DNA from 4 places in the Alloalcanivorax xenomutans genome. Region 1 is predicted to be linked to each of the others. Evidence: predicted binding sites of a transcription regulator. Region 1 holds the regulator's gene; each other region holds the start of a gene.

What was found. Region 1 encodes FNR, which switches genes on or off when oxygen is low (the NO sensors DNR and NnrR bind a similar motif). Its sites were predicted from a motif close to TTGATNTANATCAA; they were not measured.
Region 2: the regulator FNR is predicted to act here: its motif matches at 2,468-2,481, upstream of RYH70_RS03425 (DUF883 family protein).
Region 3: the regulator FNR is predicted to act here: its motif matches at 1,637-1,650, upstream of RYH70_RS15620 (oxygen-binding di-iron domain-containing protein).
Region 4: the regulator FNR is predicted to act here: its motif matches at 1,976-1,989, upstream of paaG (2-(1,2-epoxy-1,2-dihydrophenyl)acetyl-CoA isomerase PaaG).

Annotation. Positions count from the first base shown of each region.
Region 1 is NZ_CP136538.1:2,245,696-2,249,669, forward strand. Features, by position in the region: gene RYH70_RS10445 (universal stress protein) at 113-1,030, opposite strand; gene fnr (fumarate/nitrate reduction transcriptional regulator Fnr) at 1,027-1,740, opposite strand; gene hemN (oxygen-independent coproporphyrinogen III oxidase) at 1,823-3,196, opposite strand; gene RYH70_RS10460 (sulfite exporter TauE/SafE family protein) at 3,261-3,971, opposite strand; gene ccoS (cbb3-type cytochrome oxidase assembly protein CcoS) at 3,961-3,974, opposite strand, start outside.
Region 2 is NZ_CP136538.1:712,970-716,943, forward strand. Features, by position in the region: gene RYH70_RS03405 (LysR family transcriptional regulator) at 1-144, opposite strand, end outside; gene RYH70_RS03410 (enoyl-CoA hydratase) at 149-946, opposite strand; gene RYH70_RS03415 (OsmC family protein) at 976-1,437, opposite strand; gene RYH70_RS03420 (hypothetical protein) at 1,599-2,084, opposite strand; gene RYH70_RS03425 (DUF883 family protein) at 2,081-2,350, opposite strand; gene RYH70_RS03430 (isocitrate dehydrogenase) at 2,645-3,658, opposite strand.
Region 3 is NZ_CP136538.1:3,411,503-3,415,476, forward strand. Features, by position in the region: gene mraZ (division/cell wall cluster transcriptional repressor MraZ) at 1-435, opposite strand, end outside; gene RYH70_RS15620 (oxygen-binding di-iron domain-containing protein) at 770-1,582, opposite strand; RNA gene rnpB (RNase P RNA component class A) at 1,686-2,043, opposite strand; gene rsmI (16S rRNA (cytidine(1402)-2'-O)-methyltransferase) at 2,262-3,119, opposite strand; gene RYH70_RS15635 (penicillin-binding protein activator) at 3,249-3,974, shown strand, end outside.
Region 4 is NZ_CP136538.1:873,409-877,382, forward strand. Features, by position in the region: gene RYH70_RS04130 (ABC transporter substrate-binding protein) at 1-456, opposite strand, end outside; gene paaX (phenylacetic acid degradation operon negative regulatory protein PaaX) at 770-1,696, shown strand; gene paaG (2-(1,2-epoxy-1,2-dihydrophenyl)acetyl-CoA isomerase PaaG) at 2,094-2,885, shown strand; gene paaI (hydroxyphenylacetyl-CoA thioesterase PaaI) at 2,912-3,382, shown strand; gene pcaF (3-oxoadipyl-CoA thiolase) at 3,379-3,974, shown strand, end outside.

The DNA of each region.
Region 1 (3,974 bases):
GGGTTGACAGCAACGGGCGAGTCCATACATAGGAGCTTGCCTTGCAAGCGAACTTTGAATTCGCCTGCAGGGCAGGCTCCCACGACAGTGGCCTCTTAGCACCGACCGCGACTTACTGCCAATCGGCGTCAAAGCCGTCCGGTTTGATCACCAGAACGTCGTTGCGGGCATGCACCAGCAGGGACTCAGCGGTGGCGCCCAGCAGCAGGCGTTCCACTTTGTTGCGGCGAACCGTCCCCACCACCAGTACATCTGTGCCGTTATTTTCACAGTAGTCAGCCAGGGTGCCGGCGATCGGTCCTTCCAACATTTCCGTGCGTTCCAGCGGTAGATCGTGGCGCTCGGCGAAACGGTCCAGAGCTTCGCGGTGGCTTTTGCGAATGCTCTCGGCGCTGGCGGCGTATTCCGGCAACGCTTCGCCCGCCACCAACAACAACGTTTCGTCCGGGTGCTCGAGCACATGCACGGCGTTGAGTGATGCCTGCAGCGGCGCCGACCATTCCCGCGCCGCGCTCAGCACGGCACTGTCCAGGCCGCTCTCGTCCTCTTCCTCCGGTTCGATCGCCGCGGTAAACACAGGTGTTTCACTCCAGGGACGGTCCTGCACGCAAAGCACGGGGCAGGGTGCCCGACGAATCAACAACCAGTCCCGCGGCGTAAACAGGTGGCGCCTCAGGGTGCCTTCCTCACTGGTATGTACCACCACCAGACGTGGTCTGGCGGCAATGACCGTCTGCCGCAGGTCCTCATCCTGATCCTTGTGCGTGGTGATATGCACGGTGGCCTCGGTACCCGCCAGCAAGTCCTGAATGCGCCGTTCCCAGGCATTGCGAATTTGCTGTTCGGCCGCTTGGCGGCGCTTCTGGTCAAGCCCCACCGCGCGACGCATGGCCGACGAATCACTATTGACGGCCACCACTAGCGGGCAGCTCAGCGCCGCGGCCAGCAACCGGCCTTTCTTCAGCGCCGGCTGCGGGGCCTTCAGGTGCCGGTCCAGGACGACGAGAATGCCATTGGTCGGAATAGTCATGGTGCCTCCACATGTAGTCTGCCGCCACCGCAAAGCGCCTCACGGTCGACGATTTCCACATCCCTGCCGTCCACCAGCAGCATATCCTGCTGCTGAAAACGGGTGAAAATGCGGCTAACCGTTTCCACCGCCAGTCCCAGATAATTGGCGATGTCATAGCGGGACATGGGCAGGCGGAAGCGGCGGCTGCTCAAACCCCGGCGCTGCTGACGCGCGGCCAGGGATAACAGTAGAGAGGCCACTCTGTCATCCGCGCTCTTCTTGCTCAACAGCATGTGCAGTTCGCGGTCGGCGCGGATCTCGTTGCTCATCAGCGAGAAGAAGTGATGCTGCAAGGAGGGGATGCGTTGGGACAGATCTTCCAGGCGATGGAAGGGGATCTCGCACACGGTAGCGGTTTCCAGCGCCTTGGCATTGGAAACATGGTGCGCGGTACTGATGCCGTCCATGCCGATGATCTCGCCTGGCAGGTAAAACCCGGTAACCTGTTCTTCCCCCTCATCGGAGAGGACATAGGTCTTCAGTGCGCCGGAGCGCACGGCATAAACGGCGCTGAACGGGGCGGCGGCACGAAACAGGTGCTCTCCGCGCTTCAGCGGGCGGCCACGGCGGATGATGCCATCCAGTTCGTCGAGCTGGGAAGGCGCCACCGCCAACGGCAGGCAAATGGGGCTGAGACTACAGTCGTTGCATGAAACGTGACGAGGCATGCTGCGTACCTCCATATTGGATACACTGCGTATTGCAATTACGGCTTGAGACATTATGGTCTCCCGGATCGGTAACGGCGAGCTAAATAATGCGACTGAATCGCTGTGGGTTCGGGGTGCCGGCATAGCGGTCGAACAACATCACCAGAGCGCGCACCACCAGGCGCCCGGTGTCAGTGACCTTCAACACGGGGCCGTTCATATCAATCAGCCCCAGTTTTTCGAATTCACCCAGCGCGGCCAGCTGGTCCTTGAAGTAATCGGCGAAATCCACTTCCCAACGCTGCCGGAAGGCGACCAGATCCAGCCGCAGGTCGCACAGCAGCCCCATGATCACGTCACGGCGCAGGCGGTCATCCCAGTCAAGCAGGAAGCCGCGTTCAATCGGCATGCGACCCGCTTGCACGGCTTCCTGCCAGTTGCTCAGAACCTTGAGGTTCTGTGCGTAGAAATCATCAAAAGCGCTGATCGCGCTGACCCCCATGCCCAGAAGATCGGCGTCGCCATGTAGCGAGTAGCCTTGAAAATTGCGGTGCAGGGTGCCGTTGCGCTGCGCTACCGCCATGGGATCATCCGGCAGGGCAAAATGATCCATGCCGATCAGCACATAGCCGGCCGCCTCCAGGGTTTCGCCCGCCAGTTTCAGCATGGCGAGTTTTTCCTCCGGGCTGGGCAGCGCGGTTTCCTGGATCTGCCGCTGCACCTTGAAGCGCGCCGGCATGTGGGCGTAGTTGTAAAGGGAAATGCGCTCCGGGCGTAAAGCCAGCAATTGTTCCAGGGAGCGAGCCAGGCTGGAGGAAGACTGCCAGGGCAAGCCGTAAATCATGTCGGCGTTGATGGAGTGGAAACCGAAATCCCGGGCCGCGTCGAATACTTCGGTGATCAGCTCAAGGGATTGTTCCCGATTCACCGCCTTCTGCACCACCGGATCCAGATCCTGAATACCGATACTGAGCCGGTTGAAACCCAGCCCCCGCAGCAGCCCCAGACGGGCGCGATCCACCGTGCGCGGGTCCACTTCGATGGCGTACTCGCCGCGATCCTCTTCCAGCAGGTTGAAATGACGGGCCAGGTCATAAACCAGCTCGGTCATCTGCGCATCGCTGAGGTAGGTGGGGGTGCCACCGCCCCAGTGCATCTGCACCACGGGCCGCTGCGGGTCCACCAGCGCCGCCTTGGCTTTGATCTCCTGCTTCAGGAAGGTCAGATAATCCTCGGCCTTGGCCCGGTTGCCGGTGATGATGCGGTTGCAGGCGCAGTAGTAACACACCGTGGCGCAGAATGGGATGTGACAGTACAGCGACAGTGGGCGACGGGCCTGATTGCCGCGAGCAACGGCGCGCCGATAGTCCTCCTCGCCGACTTCCTCATGGAACTGGGTGGCCGGTGGGTAGGACGTGTAGCGAGGCCCGGGACCTCCGAATCGGCGGATCAGATCCGGATTCCATTGCGTCATGTCAGCGCTCCAAAGGGGAATGGCGGCATCATGCCACTATGAACACAGCCGACCTTGATGCAGATCAAGGATAGTGATGAGCATGGACATCTCCGGGCAGCCCGTGTTGAAGAAACACCAGCGCCAGCGCCAGCGTCATCGCCGCCGCCACATATCGGGCGGGCCCCCGCCGCAACCGCGACAGTTGCCCGCCGAGTACACCGGCGGCCCCCACCGGCAGCAGGGTAGTGGCGCCGAACATGCCCATGACCAGGGCACCGTCAGCCCATTCACCGGTTCCGGCGGCCAGCACCAGGGCGGAATAAAGCAGTCCACAGGGCAAGAACCCCCACAGCCCGCCCAGCGCCAGCGCCTTGAGCGGGTGGTCCACCGGCATCAAACGGCGAGTCAACGGGGACAGCCGCCGCCACAGTCCGGCCCCGAGACGCTCCAGAGCCCGGATCGGCGCACTGTGGCCGAGGAAATGAGCGGTCAGCAAAACCATCAGGAGCGCTGACAGTAACGCTGGCCAGTGCCAGCCGTCGCCTGCCGGGCCACTGGCCAATTGCCCGCCCAGCTCCCCGGCGATCGCGCCCAGGCCGGCGTAACTCAACAGGCGGCCGCTGCCAAACAAGCTCTGCCAGGCGATCAGCCTGCTGCCACGCCGTCGTTCTTCGGGGATCGAGAAACTCAGGGCGGCGGCGATGCCGCCGCACATTCCCGCGCAGTGAAGGGCCCCGCCGACACCGAGGGCGAGAGCGCCGGTCAACGCCACGGTAAGCGGGTCAACGATCATCAC
Region 2 (3,974 bases), 1.5 Mb from region 1:
CGCCGCCGGGGTCACGCTCAATTCCTTGGCGGCGGCGGCGAAGCTGCGGGTGCGCGCCGCCACTTCGAAATAGGCCAGCGCCGCCAGCGGCGGCAGGCGCCGCATGAAGCCGGCGGGCAAGGAGGACCGGGTGTGTTCGTTCATCCGCTTAGCGCTGCCATTGTGCCGCCCGTTTGTTGAGGAAGGCGTCGATACCTTCGGCGGCGTCCGCTTCCATCATGTTCCGCGCCATCACTTCTCCGGCAAAACGATAGGCTTCGTCCAGGGGCAGTTGCCGTTGCCGGTAGAACATGGCTTTGCCATGGCGGATCGCCGCCGGGCTTTTCTCCATGATCGAAGTGGCCAGGGCGGTTACCGCGCCGTCCAGTTCCGCTTCCGGCACGGCTTGATTGATCAATCCCCAGTCGGCGGCGGTGGCGGCATCGATGAAGCGCGCGGTCACCAGCATTTCGAAGGCGCGCTTGGCCGAGACATTACGGGACAACGCCACCGAAGGCGTGGAACAGAATAGCCCGGCGTTGATGCCGGAGACGGCGAAGCGGGCGCTGTCCGTGGCCACCGCCAGATCACAACTTGCCACCAGCTGACAGCCGGCGGCGGTGGCCACTCCTTGAATGACCGCGATCACCGGCACCGGTACCGCCAGCAGGCTTTGCATTACACCGCTGCAGGTGGCGAACAGTTGCCGGTAATAATCCTCCTCGCCCAGATGAGAGTACATCTGACGCAGGTCATGGCCGGCGCAAAACGCCTTGCCCGCCGCCCGCAACACCACGCAGCGCAGGGTCTCGTCGTTGGCCAGGGCGTCCAGCTCGGTTTTCAGCGCCGCCAGCATCTCCTCGGACAAGGCGTTGTAGTGGCGGGGCCGGTTCAGGGTCAAAGTGACCAGGCCATCCTGGTCTTCTCGCAGTATCAGCGGGGCATTGAGATCGGCTTGCGCGCTCATCACGATTCTCCTTGTTTTTCGTTATCCGCTCAGGCCGCCGCGGACTGGGTGCGCAGGCGCACCTTGGTCTTCAGCGAATTGCCGATGAAGCAATTACGGTGAGCGCCGGCATGCAGGCGTTGCAGCTCGGCCGGTTCCGGTGTCTGGCCGTCGGCGAACTCGATGGTGGGTTGCAATTCCACCCGGGTCACCGCCAGCCGGCCTTCCTCGTTCTTTTCCAGAAAGCCCACCGGTGTGTCCTTGTAGCTCTCCACCCGGTAGCCCTTGACGTCGGCGATGGCCAGGAAGAACAGCATGTAGCAACTGGACACCGAGGTCACCAGCAGTTGCTCCGGGTCGGCGCAGTTGCCGTCCCCTTGATAATCCACCGCGGCGGAGACTTGCACGGTCTGACCGCCATTGAGGGTGGCCAGATGGTTGCGGGAGTAGCTTCCGTTGCCGTCCGGGTGGTCGGCGCGGGTCCAGGCAATGGCGGCGTGATGTTCTGACATCGGCTCTGCTCCTTTCTGAAAACGGGCCGGGACGCCCTCGGTGAGCAGTACCATTGCACCAGCTCTGCTTAATGAAAAGCGATGTTTTCTAGGGATTAGGCTTAGACAGGCTAATGCAAGAAGGGAGTCGGCGCCAACCCGCAAGGAAGCGGCGCCGTGGGTCAGTCTTGCTGATTGAAGGCCCGCCAGGTGTCCACGGCCTTGCGTGTCACCACGGGGCCGGCGACCTGGGTCAGCGCGCGGCGCAAAGTGGGGCTGGCGGCAATCGCCACGCCGGCGGCGAAGGCACCGACCATCAGCAGACCGCTATTGCGGCGCGCCCACGCCAGAGTCTGATCGCCCACCAACGGACGCAGACCGGACTCCAGGACGCTTTCCGTCGGGCTCGGCGCCGGTGGCGGTGTGTCGTCTTGGGTTGGACCGGCGCGGTTGGCGCGAACCAGGCCGTAGCCGAGGGCGGCGGCCACCACCAGCAGACCAGCGCCGCTGATCAGCGCGGCCAGCGCCGCGCCCAGCGGCGGTGTCAGCGCGATCCAGGCCGCCGCCGTCAGGCTCAGTAAGGCCGCCAGGCTGATCAGCATGATCAGCCAGATCATCGCATTAAGACTGAACAGCCCGGCCAGCATGCCGCGCAGTTTCACACTCAACGGCCGAGCAGTTTGCCGAGCAGCAGGCCCACGCCGAATGCCGTGAGCACGCTGGTAAAAGGGCGGGCCTTGATCTCCTCCCCCAAGTGCTCCGCTTGCCGGGAGGCGCTTTGGCGCGCACCTTCGAAGGTTTCCCGGGCGCTGTTGAGATGCTCCTGGGCGCGTTCCTGAGTGGAATGCTTGACCGCGTCGGCCAGGGCCTTGAAGTCCCGGCGCAATTGCTCAAGGTCTTTTTTCAGGGCTTCGGTTTCCGCTGACTGGTTCATGACGCCTCCTTGGTATGGACCTGCGTTCTGATCTGAACAACGAAGCTTCAGCATATAGAGTGCATGGCCGCGGCGACTAGTGGGCAAGCCGTTAAAAATGCAAAACCATGAGATTTCTTGATCCGGCTCACGAGCGGGCCGGGAATGGCGAGTCATGGACCGTTTGCCTCACCGTTTCCCTCAAACCGAACTGCGAAGCCGCTGTGGGAGCTTGCCTGCAAGCGAATGAGGTTCGCTCAGGCGTTGAGCAACATTCGCTTGCAGGCAAGCTCCCACAGCGACTTCGCAGCCTTATTACTGCGCCAGCTTACGAATCACTTCATCGGTGAATTCGGTGGTGCTGCTGCGCCCACCCAGGTCCGGGGTGACTTTGTCCCCCTCACCAACCACCGTGCGCAGGGCGTTACGCAGACGCTCGGCTTCGCTGTTGAGATCCAGATAGTCGAGCATCATGGCCGCGCCGAGCATCAGGGCGGTGGGGTTGGCGACCCCCTTGCCGGCGATGTCCGGCGCGCTGCCGTGCACCGCTTCAAAGATACCCTTGTCTTCCCCGACGTTGGCGCCCGGTGCCAGTCCAAGGCCGCCCACCAGGCCGGCGCAGAGATCGGAAAGAATGTCACCGAACAGGTTGGTGGTGACGATGACGTCGAAACGGTGAGGGTTCATCACCAGTTGCATGGCGCAGTTGTCGACGATCATTTCCTCGTGCTCGATATCGTCGTATTCCTTGGCCACGCTGCGTGCCACATCCAGGAACAGCCCGGAGGTGGATTTCATGATGTTGGCTTTGTGCACCACGGTGACTTTCTTGCGGCCCAGCCGGCGCGCGGCTTCATAGGCGAAACGGATCAGGCGTCTGGACTCCTTGCGGGTGATGACGCTGCGCAGTTCCGCCCGTTCGCCATCTTCGCTGACCATCTGGCCTTCACCGGAGTAGATGCCTTCGATGTTCTCGCGGACGGTGAGGATATCGACATTATCGTAGCGGGAACGGACACCGGGGATGGAGAGAGCGGGGCGGACGTTGGCGAACAGATCGAAGTATTTGCGCAGGGTGACGTTGACCGAGCGGAAGCCCTTGCCCACCGGGGTGGTGATCGGCCCTTTCAACGCCACCGGATTCTTGCCGATCATGTCGAGGGTTTCCTGGGGGACCAGGTCGAGGCCCTTGTCCAGGGCGGTTTGCCCGGCGATGGCATAGTCATAGGCCAGGCCGCAGTCCAGAGCATCCAGGACTCGAACGGTGGCATCGACGATGTCCGGGCCGATGCCGTCGCCCGGGATGATGGTCACGCGTGTTTCCGCCATGGTTTCCTCTCCTTCTGGTCTTTTGGAATGCAGAAAAATTATGGTGGGTCCGTCGCCACGTTGTGGGTGGGGGGACCGTCGCGGCCGGACACCGGGGTGGGTATCCGGCCGTAGCTGTCCGGGCCGGTAAGCGGGACACTGAATTCGCGCCCTATATGGGGGCGGGACAGTTCTGATTCAAGCAGGCCCGCCAGGGTCCCGGCAAGCGGACGGCCTCTTGTATTCAAGTTCCGTGCCGTGACGAAAGCGTGTCAGCGCGGGCAATGGTGCATGACGAGAGCACCGGAATGGGGCGGGCACGGCGGGTGGCCCGGTG
Region 3 (3,974 bases), 1.2 Mb from region 1:
CAGAGCCTGCACGCTCTCGGGCATGGCTTCCTGGTCCAGGTTCTGCTGTTCGAGTTCGTTCCAGGTGTCTTCGGCCCAGATTTCAAAGCGGTGCAACAGACCCACCAACATGGCGCGCTTTTCCAGCCCGACCACGTCCCGCAGCTCCGGCGGCACCAGCAAACGGCCATTGCCGTCCATATCCATTTCCACCGCCTGACCCAGGAACCGGCGCTTCAACGCACGAACCTGGGCGTGGGCGTCACTCTGCGCCGCCACCTGGCGGGCAATCTCGCGCCACTCGGGAAACGGGTACATCACCAGACAGGCGTCATAGGGGTGCTGAGTAAGCACGACGCGGCCACCGCAAGCGCTGTTAAGCGGCTCGCGATAGCGCGTCGGCACGGTCAGCCGACCTTTTGCATCCAGATTGAGCGCGGTACGCCCATTGAACACTGGCCTTCCCCTTTTATGTCGGCCCTTCTATGTCGAAGCATTGGGAGTGGTTATCCATCCCACTTCGCCACACCGGATGAAGCCTTTCTCCCACTTCATCCCACTTTTCACCACATTGCGACACTCTATGGCCAGCGCTTTTCACAAGTCAAGTTTCACGACATTGGTGAATGTAAAAGAAATTCCTTGAAAATCAGTTTGTTAGCTGTGTCACATTGAAAGGGGAATAAAGGAGGGGAAATTGGTTCTGAAACTAATCAGACAGCTGCGCCCTGGAGCTGAGAAAGCACTTTAAGTATTAGATCTTTTGGGAATATAAAATGTTAAATAAAGCCTATTTGGTTCTATTTGGGTGAGCGCCAACTCTCCCTGGAAGCCGGTAATGCTCCACTCCCATCAAGTCAGGGCCACATTCCAGCCGTTCCAGCCAATCCAGAAAGCGTCCAATGGTGACGCGAGACGCAAAATAACCGCCGTGCTGCGGCACGATCATTGCCGGATTCAACTCGCGCACCATGCGCACCCAATAGCGGCAAGCACGGTTGCCGGCCATGTAGCGCCGATGAAACCCGGCCATGGCGGGAATGTGATCCTCGAAGCGGCTCACCTCACCCTCCTCCCCGCCCAGGGAGGCGCCGATATCGCCGGAAAACAGGATGCGGCTGAGCGGATCGTAAAAACTGAAATTACCCACTGAATGCAGAAAGTGGGCGGGCAAGGCCCACAATTCCGAACCCGCGAACGGCAATACCGCCCCGTTGTCCGGCAGCGCCAGAATCCGCTCCTGCCATTGCTCCCCCACCCGCGAAGTGACAAAGGTGGAGGCCAGGTGGGGCAGAAACCGCGACCATAGCCGGGACACCGCCACCTTGCAGTGGGAATGCAACATCCAGCGCGGCAGCGAGGCGATGATATCCGGGTCCTGGTGGGACGCCAGGATATAGGTGAGATCACGCAAGTTGAGATGGCGACTCAACTCGATGGTCAGAGGGGTATAGGTCAGATCGCCGCCGGGATCAATCAGCGCGCCCTGCTCGCCATGGCGAATGGCGAACTGATTGGCCTGCACGCCTTCGCCCTGGACCAGATCATGAAATCTGGCCACCACGTGGTCCCCTTGCTGGAACAGAATATCCGCCCGTGTCATCGCGCCCCTCCTTGATGTAAGTCAAGTATTTTGCATAGGCGCGACGGAAGGCACTTGATCTGTATCAAGACCCGTCCAGGACGGATCCCAACATTGAGGAAAGAAGGTGGGCCGGTCGATAAGCCGGGTTCTGTCGTGGGCAGCCATTCATCTGGGATCCCCGTCACCGAGGACCTCTAGCGACCTACCCGGATCCAGCGCGGGCCACGCCATTGGATCCCTATTTGGTCTTGCTCCGGGTGGGGTTTACCCTGCCACCGCTGTTACCAGCGGCGCGGTGCGCTCTTACCGCACCTTTTCACCCTTACCCGCCCCCGAAGGAACAGGCGGTATCTTTTCTGCGGCACTGGCCGTAGCCACACCGTCACCAGTGTGGCCCCCAGGCGTTACCTGGCACCCTGCCCTGTGGAGCCCGGACTTTCCTCCAGCGGTTTCCCGCCAGCGGCTGCCTGACCGACCCGGGCGCAGCATAATGGATTCAGTTAATAGTGAACAGGGAATAGTTAATAGTTGCGCGAGCAGCGACAGAGTGTCCTTAAAGGTACCAGGCCGCGCCCAGCCCCAGGAGGCACTCTTCCCGCTTTTCAAAGAAGGCTCGGGCACCAAACCAAGAATTGCGGATAAGCAAGGGCGTTTTGCAAAACCGCAACGCCTCTTGTTTTTCGCTGTTACCTATTCACTATTCACTGTTAACTGCTTCCAGGTAGTTGTACAGCGCCTGCCGCTTGAGCCCGGTATGCGCGGCCAGCACGCGGGCGGCGCGGGACAGGGGCAGTTCCTCCAGCAGAGCGCGGGCCAGGGCCCGGTCGCGCTCGCTGAGCTGGTCGCTTTGCGGCGCCGGTCCCAGCACCAGCACCAGTTCCCCGCGTTGCTGGTCCTTGTCGGCGCGCACCCATTCCAGCACCTCGGCGACCGGTCCCCGGCGTACCGTTTCGAAGCGCTTGGTCAGTTCCCGGCACAGGGTCAGTTCCCGCTCCGGCGCCACTTTCGGCGCCAAAGCCTCAAGCAGGGACAGCACCCGGTGGGGCGCCTCGTAGACGATGGTGGTCACGTCCGCGGCGGCCAGGCGCTCCAGAACCCGTTCACGGGCGGCGCCCTTGGCCGGAGGAAAGCCTTCAAACAAAAAGCGGTCACTGGGCTGGCCGGCCACCGCCAGCGCCGCCAGCAGCGCCGATGCCCCGGGAATCGGCACCACCGCCACCCCGGCATCCTGGCAGGCCCGCACCAAACGGTAGCCCGGATCACTGACCAGCGGCGTGCCGGCATCGCTGATTAGCGCGCCACTCTCGCCATCGGCCAGCCGTGCCACCAGATCCGGCGCCCGTTGCTGTTCATTGTGGTCATGGCAACTGATCAGGCGCGGGGAAATCCCCAGTTGTTGCATCAGCCCCTGGCTGTGCCGGGTGTCCTCCGCGGCCACCCAATCCACCTCCTGCAGCACCTGAATGGCGCGCCGGGAAATATCGTCCAGATTACCGATCGGTGTGCTGACGACATACAGGCAGCCCGCTTCGGCGTCGTGGGAGGGTCGGGTCATTTTACGTGCTCTGTCTCACTGATAAGGCAAGAGAAGGGGCGCGCAGCGCCGCCGGGGGTTATTCGCGAGTCGGAAAGTGCCTACAATACCGGCTCCATTCCCGCAGTAGCAAAGGGTTATCCCACCGTCATGGAATTGAGACAGGTTAGATGGGCCGCATTGCTGGTGATCCTCGCCATCACCGGCTGCGTCCAGACACCGGGGGCGTACCAGCGCGCCGGCACCCCCGCCATGGACACGGCTCCCGCCCGTGAAGCCCCTTCCAGCACCGAATCAGCAAGACAACGCCTTGGTGACATGGCGGATCCGGCGCGGACCGACACCGCCCTCTCCTGGGCCAGCTATTACCTGGTCAACGACCGGGCCCGGGAAGCCAGTGAGGTGCTGGATCTGGTGCGCGGCGGCGCCCAGAGCATGGATCAGCGTTTCCGCTGGTTGCAGTTGAGCGCCCAGGCCCTGCTCGGGCAGCACAAACCGCAACAGGCGCTGGATCTGCTCAACGATTACCAGGGGGATATCCGCTCCCTGCCCGCGGATCAGCAGGCACGCCTGGCTTTGCTGCGCGCTGACGCCCTTGCTCTCAACGACAACCTGATGGAAAGCCTTAAGGAGCGGGTCGAAATCCAGCCGCGACTGGGGCGATCCGACCGCGCTTACAACCAACAGATGACCTGGCAGGCGCTGCTGCGTGTACCACGCAACCAATTGCAGCAGGAAGCCGAGGGCGCCAGCGGCGATCTGCTCGGCTGGCTGGAACTGGCGGACATTTACCGCGATGCCCAGGCCGGTCTCGATGATCAGGTGGCGCGCATGAACGACTGGCAGCGGCGCTGGCCGCAGCACCCGGCTCAGGCA
Region 4 (3,974 bases), 1.4 Mb from region 1:
GGCCTGGCGATCGGATTGCGGCATCTTGAACACCCATTTCTTCACCGGGGTGGAGATGGTTTCCGCGCCGGCCAGGGAGATGAATGGCACCCGCGCTTGCTCGATCACCGGCACCGCCGCCATGGTGGCGCCGGTGGTGCTGCCACCGATGATGAGATCGACTTTGTCTTGCCGCAGCAGCCGGGTGACGAAGGTACGGGCTTTGGAGGCGTCACCGGAGTCGTCATAGTGAACCAGCTGGACTTCACGCCCCAGCAGGCCGCCGTTTTCGTTCAACTGGTGTACATACAGTTCCAGGGTTTTCAGTTCCGGGTCGCCGAGAAACGCGGCCGGGCCGGTGACGGAAAGGAAGGATCCGATGCGAATGGGGTCTTCCGCCTTCGCGACCGGGGACAAGGAGGCCAGACCCAGCGCCGCCACGGCGCCCACGGCCAGGTTCTTCAGCATTGTTTTCATTATCACACCTATCTGCGTATGCCCCCGGAGGGGCTTTTGTTTTTATGCGCCTGGCCGGAGTCCGGTGGCGCGGGACGTCCCATCAGCGTCCTTGTTTTTCCAGGTATAAAGCGATACGAATTTTAAGTCAAGATCAAATTTAATGTGTCATAAAGGTTGCTATATTGGCCCAAGTGGCTGTTTTATGGTGCTATTCATTGGCCTTTTATGTCTCCGGACAGGAGGGTTTGGTAGCATGTCGCGCCGCCGGAAAGGCCGGTATCACGCTGATTTGGACGCCCCGGAAAGGGCTCGGAGATAGGAAGGTCGCCCAGTGGATTTGCAATGTGAGCAATTGGAACGCTTGATAGAACGTTTTCAGCAGCGTCGGCCGCTGCGTACCGGTTCCCTGATCATTACTCTGTTCGGTGACGCCATCGTGCCCAGAGGTGGCGCGGTGTGGCTGGGCAGCCTGATCGATCTGCTCGAACCCATGGGCATCAATCAGCGTCTGGTGCGTACCTCGGTGTTCCGTTTGACCCGCGAGGGCTGGCTTATCGCGGAGAAAGTAGGCCGCCGCAGCTATTACGGACTCACCGCCGCCGGCCGCCGCCGTTTCGAGAAGGCTTTCAAGCGCGTGTATTCCGGTGTGCAGCCGACCTGGGACGGCGCCTGGACGCTGGTCATCCTCAATCAATTGGATCCAGACACTCGCCGCGATGTGCGCCAGGAACTGGAATGGATGGGGTTTGGCGGTTTGACGCCGGGCATGGTGGCCCACCCGATGGTGGACCGGGCCGAGCTGAACGCGACGCTCCAGGAACAGAATGCGCTGGACGATACGATCATCTTCGAGACCCGGGCCCAGGACAGTTTCGCTTCACGGCCGTTGCGCCTGCAGGTGAAAGATGCCTGGAATCTGGAGCAGCTCTCGGAAGGGTACCGGGAATTTCTCGATCAGTTTCGTCCGCTCTGGCAGGAGATGAGCAAGCTGGAGACGCCACCGCCGATGGAATGTTTTCTGGCGCGGACGTTATTGATTCACGAATATCGCAAACTGCTGTTGCGTGATCCGCTATTGCCGGAAGAGCTTCTGCCTTCGGACTGGGAGGGCCGCGCCGCGCGCCAGCTTTGCCGTAATCTCTACCGCCTGACTTACCGTGGCGCGGAATCCTGGATGAGCGAACGTACGGAAACCGCGGAGGGGCCGTTGCCTGAGCCGGGGGATGGTTTCTATCAGCGTTTTGGCGGGCTGGATTGACTGAAAAACGCTGCTGGCCACAAGGCCGCTGCAGGAGCTTGTCTGCAAGCGAATTGTCCTTTCGGGCCCTGGGCATTCGCTTGCAGGCAAGCTCCTACAGCGGCTTCGTAGTCCTCCCTGATTCCTTATTGAGTTTTCTTGTGAGAATTTTGGTAACACAACGGGGGTGACCTGAATTCTGAGCTTATCCTTCTGAAATTAAAAGAAAAAAATTCCTTATTACGGATCCTGTTCTTGTTTTACCTTCCTAATTCGATACATAAATATGGATTTGCCGTGTTGACTTGTGTCATGTCTGAGCTATGCTTTCCAACCATAGTTTGGCGTCGGAACTGCTCGGCGGATCACGGTCCGGCAGGTCTGATCATCGATACCAAGAAAAGGGCAGGACCGGATTATGGAGTTCGCCACTATTGAGTTTGATCTGGAAGGCGGTGTCGCCACCCTGGCACTGAACCGACCGGAACGGCTGAACAGTTTTAATGAGCAGATGCATCAAGAAGTGCGGGAAGCCCTGTCCGTGGTGGAGCAGGACCAAGCCGTGCGGGCTCTGCTGATCACCGGGAATGGCCGTGGCTTTTGCGCTGGCCAGGACCTGTCCGACCGAAGCGTGGCGCCTGGCGCCGAAGTGCCCGACCTGGGCTCTTCCATTGAAACCTGGTACAACCCGCTGATTCGCACCCTGCAGCGTTTGCCGATGCCGGTGATCGCCGCGGTCAATGGTGTCGCCGCCGGTGCCGGCGCCAATATCGCCCTGGCCTGCGATCTGGTCATCGCCGCCCGTTCCGCCAGCTTCACTCAAGCCTTCTGCAAGATCGGTCTGATTCCGGACTCCGGTGGCACCTGGCAGCTGCCGCGCCTGGTGGGTATGGCCCGCGCAAAGGGGCTGTCCATGTTGGGTGACAAGCTGAGCGCCGAGCAGGCGGCCGCCTGGGGTTTGATCTGGCAGTGCGTGGATGACGACGCGCTGCGTTCCACCGCCACGGACCTGGCTCGCCATCTGGCCACTCAGCCGACCCGGGGGCTTGCCTTGATCAAACAGGCATTGAACCAAAGCTTTGACAACGATCTGGATACGCAGCTTGACGTGGAGCGGGACCTGCAGCGTGAAGCGGGCCGTACCGAGGATTACCGCGAAGGCGTCGCCGCGTTCATGGAAAAGCGCGCACCTCAATTCAAAGGCCGCTGAGGCTGTCCTCCCGTTTGGAGATTTGCATGGCCGATTCGAATACCGCCGCCGCGGCGCTGGACAGTGTTGCTTTGGCCCGCCGTTGTGCCGAGTCCATGTACCAGCGGGACACCGCTACCCGCGAACTGGGCATGACGCTGAAAACGGTTTCTCCGGGATGCGCCGTACTGTGCATGCCGGTGCGTGATGACATGATCCAGGGGCACGGCTCCTGTCATGGCGGTTTTATTTTCGCCCTGGCGGATTCCGCCTTCGCCTTTGCCTGTAACACCTATAACGAAACCACCGTGGCTTCCGGTTGCTCCATTGAGTACGTGTCGCCGGGATTGCCGGGTGATGTGCTCACCGCGGAGGCGCGGGAGCTGACCCGTAAAGGGCGAACCGGTGTTTACGACGTGCGTGTCACCGGCGGTGACGGCCAGTTAGTGGCCTTGTTTCGCGGCAAATCCTACCGCGTTCGCGGGCAGGTGATTCACGATGAGGAGAGCCAGGCATGAATGAAGCGCTGATTTTTGATGCCGTGCGCACCCCGGTGGGGCGCTTCGGCGGCGCTTTGGCGACGGTGCGCGCCGACGATCTCGGAGCGGTGCCCATGAAGGCGTTGATGGCGCGCCATCCGCATCTGGATTGGTCGCAGCTGGACGATGTGTTTTATGGCTGCGCCAATCAGGCCGGCGAGGACAATCGCAATGTGGCGCGAATGAGCGCGTTGCTGGCCGGTCTGCCGGTAAGCGTGCCGGGCGTGACGCTGAACCGTCTTTGCGGTTCCGGGATGGACGCGGTGGGTACCGCCGCCCGCGCTCTGCGATGTGGTGAAGGGAGTCTGATGCTGGCCGGCGGGGTGGAGTCCATGTCCCGGGCGCCGTTCGTGATGGGCAAGGCGGAGCAGCCGTTCTCCCGCAGGGCGGAAATATTCGACACCACCATCGGCTGGCGTTTCGTCAACACGCTGATGAAAGAACAGTACGGCGTCGATTCGATGCCGGAAACCGCCGAGAACGTGGCGGAGCAATTCAAAATTGGCCGTGAGGATCAGGACGCTTTTGCCCTGCGCAGCCAGCAGAGAACTGGCCGTGCCATGACCGCCGG